3 regions of the Pseudomonas sp. 3A(2025) genome follow, and region 3 is predicted to be linked to each of the others. Evidence: riboswitches for the same ligand, from Rfam matches in the RefSeq annotation. Region 3 holds a riboswitch; each other region holds the start of a gene.
What was found. A riboswitch is a leader RNA that binds a small molecule or an ion and turns the genes downstream of it on or off. The one in region 3 is predicted to bind cobalamin.
Positions count from the first base shown of each region.

Region 1 (3,269 bases), on a different contig from region 3:
TCGCTCAATGCGATGAGCGATTCGCTGTCGCAGTTGACCGGGATGATGAAAGACCTGGGCTCGAAGTTCAAAACCTCGACCTGGGGCATCATCGCCTTCATCGTGCTCAAGCTCTGGGAAGCGTCGCGCTGGTCCGCCGACAGCCGCCGTACCGACTGGTGCGTGCGGCAAATGAAGAAGGCCATGGACCACAACCGCACGGTGCTGCGCGAGTACAGCGACGCCCGTGACCGGCAGACGCGCAATACGCTGGAGCAGGTCGGTGAGCGCATGGTGCAGGCCATCAACGCACAATCGCAGTTGCTGGCCAATGAGTTCAAGGGCCTCAAACTGTTGAATGTGCAGATGGCCAAACAGGCGCAAGGTCAGCAAGAGGTGCTGGTCGAGCAGTTCACCGCGTTGAGCAATCAGATTGGCGAAGGCAATCATTGCCTGGCCAGCCTCGATCGGCATGCGCAGACCAGCGCGCAGCAGCTTGAACAACTCACCGTGCTGGCCGGGCAACAGAACCCGCAGGCGCTGGAACAACATGATCTGCTGATCAGTCATCTGGCGACGCTGGCCACCCTTACCGAAGAAAGCAATCTGTCGCTGGACAGCCTCGATCACCGCGCCGAACGTGCCACCGCGCAGCTGGATGAACTGCAGAACCTGGAACGGCAACTGGCGCAACAGGCCCAGGGGCATCACGGCATTCTGATCAAGCAGTTGGCCGCACTCGGCACCCTGGCCGGCGACGGCAACCGCTCACTGGCCAACCTCGATGAACGCACCGAGCAGGTGGTGCAACGGTGGAGCGCAGCGACGGCACAGTTGCAGGAATCGACCGATGCGATTGCAGGTTCCGTGGATGGGCTCGCGGGCCAGGTCGAAACGCTTGACCTGCGTGATCAGGCATGAAAGACAAACCCAATGAGTGGGTGTCGATTTCGGACCTGATGGCCGGGGTCATGGCGGTGATCATGCTCATGCTGGTGGTCTCGGTGTTGCAGAACAAGGTGGGTGAAGCTGCCACCAAAGCCGAGCAACAGGCCACTGAAGCTGCGCGCAGCCAAGGCTTGAATGCCTTGCTGACGGAGATGAAAGCCGATCTTGAGCGCACTGGCGAAGCCACACTGGTCGAGATCGATATTGCCAACCGCCGCCTGACCTTGCCCGATGACGCCTTCGCCCGTGGCAGTGCCTGCATCACCCCGGCCACCCGCACGGTGCTGGGCAAACTGAGTGTACGGATCGGCGCATTCATTCATGACTCGGCGCAAGCGCAGGTACTGGTCGAGGGCCATACCGATAACCTGCCGGTGGCGCGCCCGGTGACCGACTTTGCGCGCTTTTGCACGGTGTACGACGACAACTACACGCTGTCGGCGGCTCGTGCCCGCGAAGCGCGCAAGCTGCTGGTGCAGACGCTCGATGCACAACAGGCCATGCGCGTGGTGGTAGCCGGCTACGGCGACTCACGGCCCAAGCCCGGGATCGATCCGGGCAGTGCATTGAACCGGCGAGTCGAGATTCAACTGGTGATGGCCAAATCGATGTAAGCGGCGCAGCGATAATACGCTTGTAGGAGCTGCTTTAGCAGCGAAGGGCACAACACGGTGTTGTGCCATTCCCGACTAAAGTCGGTCCTACGGTCGCCGCCCGGCCGGTCCTGCAAGTCCGCGCAATCGGTTTTTGTACCAGACCGACCACGTATTGACGCAGCCCCTGATCGGTGGTCATATGCCGCCCCAGTTTCAGGTGCCCCATGCCGCCGTGCATGAGGTGAAACGGGAAGCCGGTGCATCACCTCCAGTGACTAGTCCGGCGCTGCCCCCGCAACGGTAAGCGAGCGAACCCTTCGACACACCACTGTGCTTTCAGGCATGGGAAGGTGAAGGGTTCATGATCCTCGCAAGCCCGGAGACCGGCCTGAAGCCTTGTTAGGCAATCCCTGCGGTGGGCGGGCGCAGGCCGGTATTCGTGCGCCTGTGCGTGCGATTCCCTATGCGTTATTCCCTCCGGGTTCATTCTTTCCTGATCGAGTTGGAATAGCATGTCCCGTTTCTCCCCTTTGCACCTGAGCCTGTTTCCTCTATTGAGCTTTTCTGCCGCCGCCCTGAGCGCAGAATCGGCCCTGACCCTGCCGGCCACCAGCGTCAACGAGGTCGCCGAACAAGCTCCCACGACCCTGAACACGCCACAGGCCACCGGCTCCCGGCTGGCACTGACGTCCTTGCAGACCCCGGCCAGCGTCAGCCGCATCGACAGCAAGACCATCGAACAGCGCACTAACCAGAGCGTGCAGGAAGCGGTCAGCCGCGCACCGGGCATCTCCAGCCTTGCCGCACCCGGCAATGGCAATACTGCATTGTCGGCGCGAGGCTTTACCGGCCATGCCTCGGTGATGACCTTGTTCGACGGCTCGCGGCTGTACACCGGGATGGGCACGCAGACCTTTCCGGTCGACACCTGGATGGTCGATCACATCGATGTGCTCAATGGTCCCGCCTCGGTGCTGTACGGCGAAGGTGCTACCGGCGCGACGATCAATGTGGTGCCAAAAAAACCGTTCGAAGGCCCGATTCGCAATCGCCTGCGCGTCGGCTACGGCTCGTACGACCGCCAGCAGACCGCGCTGGACAGCGGTGGCTCGCTGAGTGACAGCCTGAGTTATCGCCTGACCCTCGACCAGCAGCAAAGCAACGGCTGGGTCGATCATGGCGATTCACGCAGCCATGCCATCAGCGCCGCCCTGCGCTGGCAGGCCAGCGACGCCTTGAGCTTTACCTTCGCCCATGAGCGCGGCGACAGCGAGCCGGCGGCGTATTTCGGCACACCGCTGATCGATAGCCGCTACCGCGACAGCCTGCGCGACGAGAACTACAACGTGCGCAACGCCGTGCAGCGTTACAACGACGAATGGACCCGGCTCAATACCGACTGGCAGATCAACGATGCCGTCAGTGCCAGCAACCAGTTGTACTGGATCACCAGCCGCCGCCACTGGCGCAATGCCGAGGCCTATACCTGGAACCCTGTGAACAGCCATCTGCTGCGCGGCGACGCGATCGAGATCAAGCACGATCAGGAGCAGATCGGCGACCGCCAGACCTTTACCTTCCAGCATGCGTTGTTTGGTTTGGACAGCCGCACGGTGGTCGGCACCGAGTACAACAAGATCCGTTTCAAACTCGCCAATAACTCGCCGTACACCGATGTCGCCGACGACTTCGTCGACCCGTGGCAACCGGCGCCGGCGTATTTCCAGAGCCAGTCGCCGTACCTGC
Region 1 covers NZ_BAAILM010000006.1:37,100-40,368, forward strand. Annotated here, with positions in the region: gene ACYP2A_RS01950 (hypothetical protein) at 1-900, shown strand, start outside; gene ACYP2A_RS01955 (OmpA/MotB family protein) at 897-1,541, shown strand; cobalamin riboswitch at 1,722-1,929, shown strand; gene ACYP2A_RS01960 (TonB-dependent receptor) at 2,036-3,269, shown strand, end outside.
Region 1: linked by a shared signal. The riboswitch ahead of ACYP2A_RS01960 (TonB-dependent receptor) and the one ahead of cobO (cob(I)yrinic acid a,c-diamide adenosyltransferase) in region 3 are both predicted to bind cobalamin.

Region 2 (3,269 bases), on a different contig from region 3:
CGCTGGCCTGCCAGGCCGGCTCGTTGTCTTGCGCGCAAATGGCCTGAATCACCGGAATGTTGCGCCGGAACGGGCGCATGTGCGGCGCTTCGGGGCTCGATTGCGCAAACCCTGTGGTATTGAGAATCAGCCCAGCGCCCGCCTCGTCCAGCCAGTCCTCGACCACGGTCAGGCAACCAGGCTCTTTGAGGCTGGCAACGGCAATCGGTAGCGGATTGAGGCCCTGTGCCTGCAAACGCTGGCAAAACACATCGATAAACGTGGTGTTGGCTGCTTGCAGGTGCGAACGATAGAACAGCAAGGCCGCCACCGGCGCGTCATCAATCCAGTCGGCTTGCCAATCGGCCAGCCCGGCGCGGGTCTTGTGCGGATGATAGATGGCGGTGCGTGGCAAGGCCTGCGGCTCGTGCCATGAATAATCGCGTGCCAGCCACTGGCTGGCCATGCAGTTGAACAGGTTCAAGGCGTTATCCAGCCCACCCTGACGCAGGTATTGCCAGAGCCGGTCGCGCTGATCGGCGGGCACGGTGCTGAAATCGGACAATTCAGGGTCCGGGCGATCATCGCCCGGCACCAGAATCACCTGCACGCCGCGCGCGGCCAGTTCCAGCAGGCGCTGCACGCCGTAGCGCCAGTAGCCGATGCCGCCGTGCAGCGAAATCAGGATGACCCGCGCATGTTGCAGCACCTCTTCGACATACAGGTCGACCGAGGCGTGGTTCTGCACTTGCATCGGGTTGGCCAGGCGCAGGCTCGGGTAATCATCGGGCAGTTGCTGCGCCGCCTCGGCCAGCAAGGCCAGGCTGGAGTCGCCGCTGCAGAGAATCACCAGCTCGGCGGGGGTTTGCCCGAGGTCGGCGATGCTGTCGTCCGGTACGAAACCACCGGGCTGGGTTCTCAGCAGGTGCATGGATCAGCCAGCCAGTGCCGCGTGCAGGCGCGCTTCGAGTACCGCTGCGTCCAGTTCCTGACCGATCAGCACCAGTTGCGTGGCGCGTTCTTCATCGGCGCGCCAGGCGCGGTCGAAATGCTTGTCGAAACGGGTGCCCACGCCCTGCACCAGCAGGCGCATCGGTTTGCCGGGAATGGCCACGAAACCTTTGACGCGCAGGATGCCGTGCTCGACCACCAGTTGCGTCAGGGCCGCGAGCAGGCGTGCTTCGTCGGCTTCGGGCAGTTTGATCGAGATCGAGTCGAAGGCGTCGTGATCGTGATCGTCGTGATCGTCGCCTTCGTGGTGGTCATGGTGGGTCTTGCGCCCGTCGATGTGCAGCTCCGACTCGGCACCCAGGCCCAGCAACACGCTCAGCGGCAGGCGACCGTTGCTGGCTTCGATGACCTTGACCGCCGGCGGCAGTTCCTCGGCGACCTCGGCACGCACCGCCGCCAGGCCTTCGGCGTCGATCATGTCGGCTTTATTGAGGATCACCAGATCGGCGCTGGCCAACTGGTCGGCGAACAACTCGTGCAGCGGCGATTCGTGGTCCAGGTTCGGGTCCAGCTTACGCTGCGCGTCGACCTGATCAGGATAAGCGGCGAAGGTGCCGGCCTTGACCGCCGGGCTGTCGACCACGGTAATGACCGCGTCCACCGTGCAGGCGGTGCGGATTTCCGGCCATTGAAAGGCCTGGACCAGCGGCTTGGGCAGCGCCAGACCCGAGGTTTCAATGAGGATATGGTCCAGGTCGCCACGGCGCTCGACCAGCTCGCGCATGACCGGGAAGAATTCTTCCTGCACGGTGCAGCACAGGCAGCCGTTGGCCAGCTCGAAGATACGGCCGGTGGCTTCTTCTTCGGTGCAGCCGATGGTGCATTGCTTGAGGATTTCACCGTCGATGCCCAGTTCGCCGAACTCGTTGACGATCACCGCGATGCGCCGGCCTTCGGCGTTGTCGAGCATGTGCCGCAACAGCGTGGTTTTGCCCGAGCCCAGAAAGCCGGTGACGATGGTGACGGGAAGCTTGGCAAGCGTTTTCATTGGATGCCCTTTGGCAATGCGGCGGGCAAGCAGGACGACCACCGCGCGCGTTGCGCACAGTGCGAATCGCCACCGGATCACCCCGCCCGGTTGTAGTGAGAATTCGGTTGAGGCAGGTATCCTGGCTTGCGGCAGCTTTAAAAGCACTCGGCGCGCCTTCCCGCTTGCGCAGTGGCTGTGCGACGAACATGACCGCTTACAGTTGCGGGGGCAGCTACGGCTTGAACCGTATTCCCGTCTTAGCCCTGATGGGTTTACCGACCAGGGAACCTCAAGGGCGCAAGGCTACGCAGTGGCCGCAGACAGGTCAATGTCGAGATTGACGTTGGCCGTGCCTCATGATCTTCTACACAACTTGTTACGGGTGCCCTTCACAGGGTGAAACGGGAAACCGGTGCTGCGTCTGGCTGTTTCAAAGGCCTGCGTAAAGTCCGGTGCTGCCCCCGCAACGGTAAGCGAGCGAAGAGTCAATCCACTGTGCCATCTGGTATGGGAAGGCGATTCTTGGCAGATGCATGCGCATCCCTCGTGAGCCCGGAGACCGGCCCGCAATCGAATTCAGACACCCCGCGGTGGGCGGGCGCAGTCGATACTTGCCAGCGCTCGCTGGCGGGTGTCCGTGCGCTTGCCTGCCCCTGACCCAAGAGGCAAGCAGCATGTCGATCATCAGCAGCAGCCAGTCCGCCGCTACCCCTACTACCCTCAGCCAGCGCCTGACCGCCGCCATTGGCGCCGTTCTGCTTGGCTGCAGCCTGGTGTACTTCGCCGGCTTCTCGCACATCGACGCGGTGCACAATGCCGCCCACGATACCCGGCACAGCGCCGCCTTTCCTTGCCATTGAGACCTGAACCCATGTTCAAGCGAATTGTGCAGACAGCCGGTTTCAGCGGCCTGCTGGCGGCCCTGCTGTTGACCCTGGTACAAAGCCTGTGGCTGACACCGCTGATTCTTGAAGCAGAAACCTTCGAGCAAGCGCCTGCCGTGCAGGAGCACGCCCACGAGCCGGGCGCCGCCGCGCACGTGCATGAACACGACGAAGAAGCCTGGTCGCCGGAAGATGGCTGGCAGCGCCTGCTGTCGACCACCGGCGGCAACCTTGTCGTCGCGGTGGGTTTCGCCTTGATGCTGGCCGGGCTTTATACCCTGCGCGCCCCCGGCAGTGCGGTTCAGGGGCTGTTCTGGGGACTGGCCGGGTTTGCGGTATTCGTTCTGGCACCGACACTGGGGCTGCCACCGGAATTGCCGGGCACGGCAGCGGCCGATCTTGGCCAGCGCCAGACCTGGTGGATT
Region 2 covers NZ_BAAILM010000036.1:25,513-28,781, forward strand. Annotated here, with positions in the region: gene cobN (cobaltochelatase subunit CobN) at 1-910, opposite strand, end outside; gene cobW (cobalamin biosynthesis protein CobW) at 914-1,978, opposite strand; cobalamin riboswitch at 2,073-2,267, opposite strand; cobalamin riboswitch at 2,324-2,542, shown strand; gene ACYP2A_RS15595 (CbtB domain-containing protein) at 2,635-2,820, shown strand; gene ACYP2A_RS15600 (CbtA family protein) at 2,832-3,269, shown strand, end outside.
Region 2: linked by a shared signal. The riboswitch ahead of cobW (cobalamin biosynthesis protein CobW) and the one ahead of cobO (cob(I)yrinic acid a,c-diamide adenosyltransferase) in region 3 are both predicted to bind cobalamin.

Region 3 (3,269 bases):
CTTGCACCAGCCCCAAGTGCCGGCTCGGCAACTCGATGCCGGTTTCCCGCGACAGTGCACCGTACCAGCGCAGGCCTTCGGTGAGGCTGTTTTCCAGCAGTTGCGCATGGCGTACAGTGCCGACCCGGTTGGCCAGGACACCGGCAAACGGCAGGTCGGGCTGATAGCGCGCCAGCCCCAGCGCCAGGGCGCCGAAGGTCTGGGCCATGGCGGTGCCGTCGATCACGCCCAGCACCGGCACACCGAAATGCCGCGCCAGATCGGCGCTGGACGGCGTGCCGTCGAACAGGCCCATGACGCCTTCAATCAGAATCAGATCGGCCTCACCGGCCGCTTCCCACAACAGGCGGCGGCTTTCTTCGACGCCGATCATCCACAGGTCGAGCTGATAAACCGGCGCACCGCTGGCGCGCTCCAGAATCATCGGATCGAGAAAATCCGGGCCGCATTTGAAGACGCGAACCTTGCGGCCCTGATTGCGATGCAACCGGGCCAACGCTGCGGTCACTGTGGTCTTGCCTTGGCCTGAGGCCGGGGCAGCAATCAATACAGCGGGACATTGGCGTGCAGCGTCACTCACAGCTCGATGCCCTTTTGCGCACGGATGCCAGCCTGGAAGGCGTGCTTGACCATGGCGATTTCCGAGACGGTATCGGCCAGCTCGACCAGCTCCGGCCTGGCGCCGCGACCGGTAACTACCACGTGCTGCATCGGCGGACGCGCTTGCAGGTCGCTCAGGACCTGATCCAGGTCCAGGTAACCGTGCTTGAGAGCGATGTTGAGCTCGTCGAGAATCACCAGGCCGATGGCCGGGTCGCTGAGCAATTGCTTCGAGACTTCCCACGCTGCCTCGGCGGCAGCGATATCGCGCTGGCGATCCTGGGTTTCCCAGGTAAAGCCCTCGCCCATCACGTGGTAGCGCACCTGCTCGGGAAAACGCCGGAAAAACAATTCTTCGCCCGTGCTGTTGCGGCCCTTGATGAACTGCACCACACCGCACTGCATGTCGTGACCCATGGCGCGGGCCAGCATGCCGAACGCCGAGCTGCTTTTGCCCTTGCCGTTGCCGCTCAAGACCAGCAGCAACCCGCATTCATTGGGGGAGTTGGCAATGCGCTCATCGATAATGGCTTTTTTGCGCAGCATGCGCGCCAGATGGCGTTCGTCACGTTCAGGGGATTGGTTCACACTCAGCTCTCCGCTGGGGGGCACGCGAAAGCAGACGACAGGACAGCATTGGGCCGCAGGCGCGTACCCTGTGCAGAGCATCGCCCGCCGTGATGCCGTGAAAAAGTGACAGGCCGGTCTCCGGGCTCATGAGCGGGATATCCATCCCAGGCGGTGCGCCTTCCCGGACCTGAAGACCAGTGGCGTTGGCACAGCCTCGACTCATCTACCGTTGCGGGGGCAGCGCCGGGATCGGATGGCTCCTGACCGGCTTCCCTGTTTCACCTCGCCAATCAATGATTGCAAGGCACCTGAAACAAGCGGCGAAGGGTAGAGGGTTGGGCAAACAGCGTCAAACAGTATTGAATTGAACCTCCCGGACGGCGCTTTCTCTATCCTTTAACCTCCTTTGGTTTTGCGAGATGGATCCCGGCATGCTCAGACTCGACCCGCGTTACGCACTCATTCTGCTCACCGCAGGCGGCCTGGCGGCCTGCGGCGAAACCGCCAAGCTGCAAGTGGCCGACGGTTTCGGCCCCACTCCGCAATTACCCGAGCCCAACAAGACCCTGATGCCGACGGTCAATATCGCCCCGGCCATCGGCTGGCCCGAAGGCGCTAAACCCATCGCCGCACCGGGCACTCAGGTGGCGGCGTTTGCCGAGGGCCTGGACCATCCGCGCTGGCTGTATGTGCTGCCCAATGGCGATGTGCTGGTGGCCGAGTCCAACGGCCCCGCCAAAGACAGCTCCGGTCTGCGCGACTGGATAGCGCAAAAAGTCATGAGCCGTGCGGGCGCCGGCGTGCCCAGCGCCAACCGCATCACCCTGCTGCGCGATGAAAACCGCGATGGCATCGCCGAGACCCGCTCGGTGCTGCTGGAAAACCTTAATTCGCCGTTCGGCATCACATTGGTCGACAACACCCTGTATGTGGCCGACACCGACCGACTGATCAGCTTCCCTTATGAAAGCGGCCAGACCCGCATCAGCGCAGCGCCGACCACCGTCACCGACCTGCCCGGCGGCCCGCTTAACCATCACTGGACCAAGAACGTGATTGCCAGCCAAGACGGCAGCAAGCTGTACGTCACCGTCGGCTCCAACAGCAATGTCGGCGAGAACGGCATGGACCAGGAACAAGGCCGTGCGGCGATCTGGGAAGTGGACCGCGCCTCGGGCCAGAAGCGCATTTTCGCCTCAGGCTTGCGCAACCCCAACGGCATGGACTGGGAACCGGTGACCGGCAAACTGTGGACGGCGGTGAACGAACGCGACGAAATTGGCAGCGACCTGGTGCCTGATTATGTGACCTCGGTACAGGACGGCGGCTTTTATGGCTGGCCCTACAGCTATTACGGCCAGCATGTCGACAAGCGCGTCGAGCCGCAAAACCCGGAGTTGGTGGCCAAGGCCATCGCGCCAGACTACGCGGTAGGCCCGCACACCGCTTCATTGGGCCTGGTGTTCGCCGACGGAAAAACCCTGGCGGCACCGTTCAATCAGGGGCTGTTCATCGGCCAGCACGGCTCATGGAATCGCAAACCGCACAGTGGCTATAAAGTGGTGTTCATCCCGTTCAAGGACGGCAAGCCCAATGGCCAGCCGATCGATGTGCTGACCGGGTTCTTGAACAAGGATGAAAAAGCGCTGGGGCGCCCGGTCGGTGTGGTCAACGACCAGCGTGGCGGCTTGCTGGTAGCCGACGATGTGGGCAACAGGATCTGGCGAGTGACCGCCAAGCAGTGAGACGGGGGTCGGCCGCTGCTGTCAGCGGCCGTTCTGTGCCAGGTTTTCCGGGCGAATGATGCGCTTGGCATTCAGATAGGCTTTCTGCCAATACGGCTTGCTCAGGCTGTCGAGCTTGACCGTACCACCGGTAGCCGGCGCATGCACAAAGCGCCCTTCGCCGACATAGATACCGGCATGCGAGACCTGCGAACCGCCAGAGGTAGCGAAGAACACCAGATCGCCGGTCTGCAATTGTTCGCGACCGACAGTGGGCACATTCATCACGATCATGTCGCGCGTGGAACGCGGCAGGCTGATGCCGGCCATGTCACGGTAGACATAGCTGATCAGGCCGCTGCAATCGAAACCGGA
Region 3 covers NZ_BAAILM010000113.1:404,575-407,843, forward strand. Annotated here, with positions in the region: gene ACYP2A_RS28465 (cobyrinate a,c-diamide synthase) at 1-580, opposite strand, end outside; gene cobO (cob(I)yrinic acid a,c-diamide adenosyltransferase) at 577-1,188, opposite strand; cobalamin riboswitch at 1,283-1,497, opposite strand; gene ACYP2A_RS28475 (PQQ-dependent sugar dehydrogenase) at 1,602-2,915, shown strand; gene ACYP2A_RS28480 (C40 family peptidase) at 2,937-3,269, opposite strand, start outside.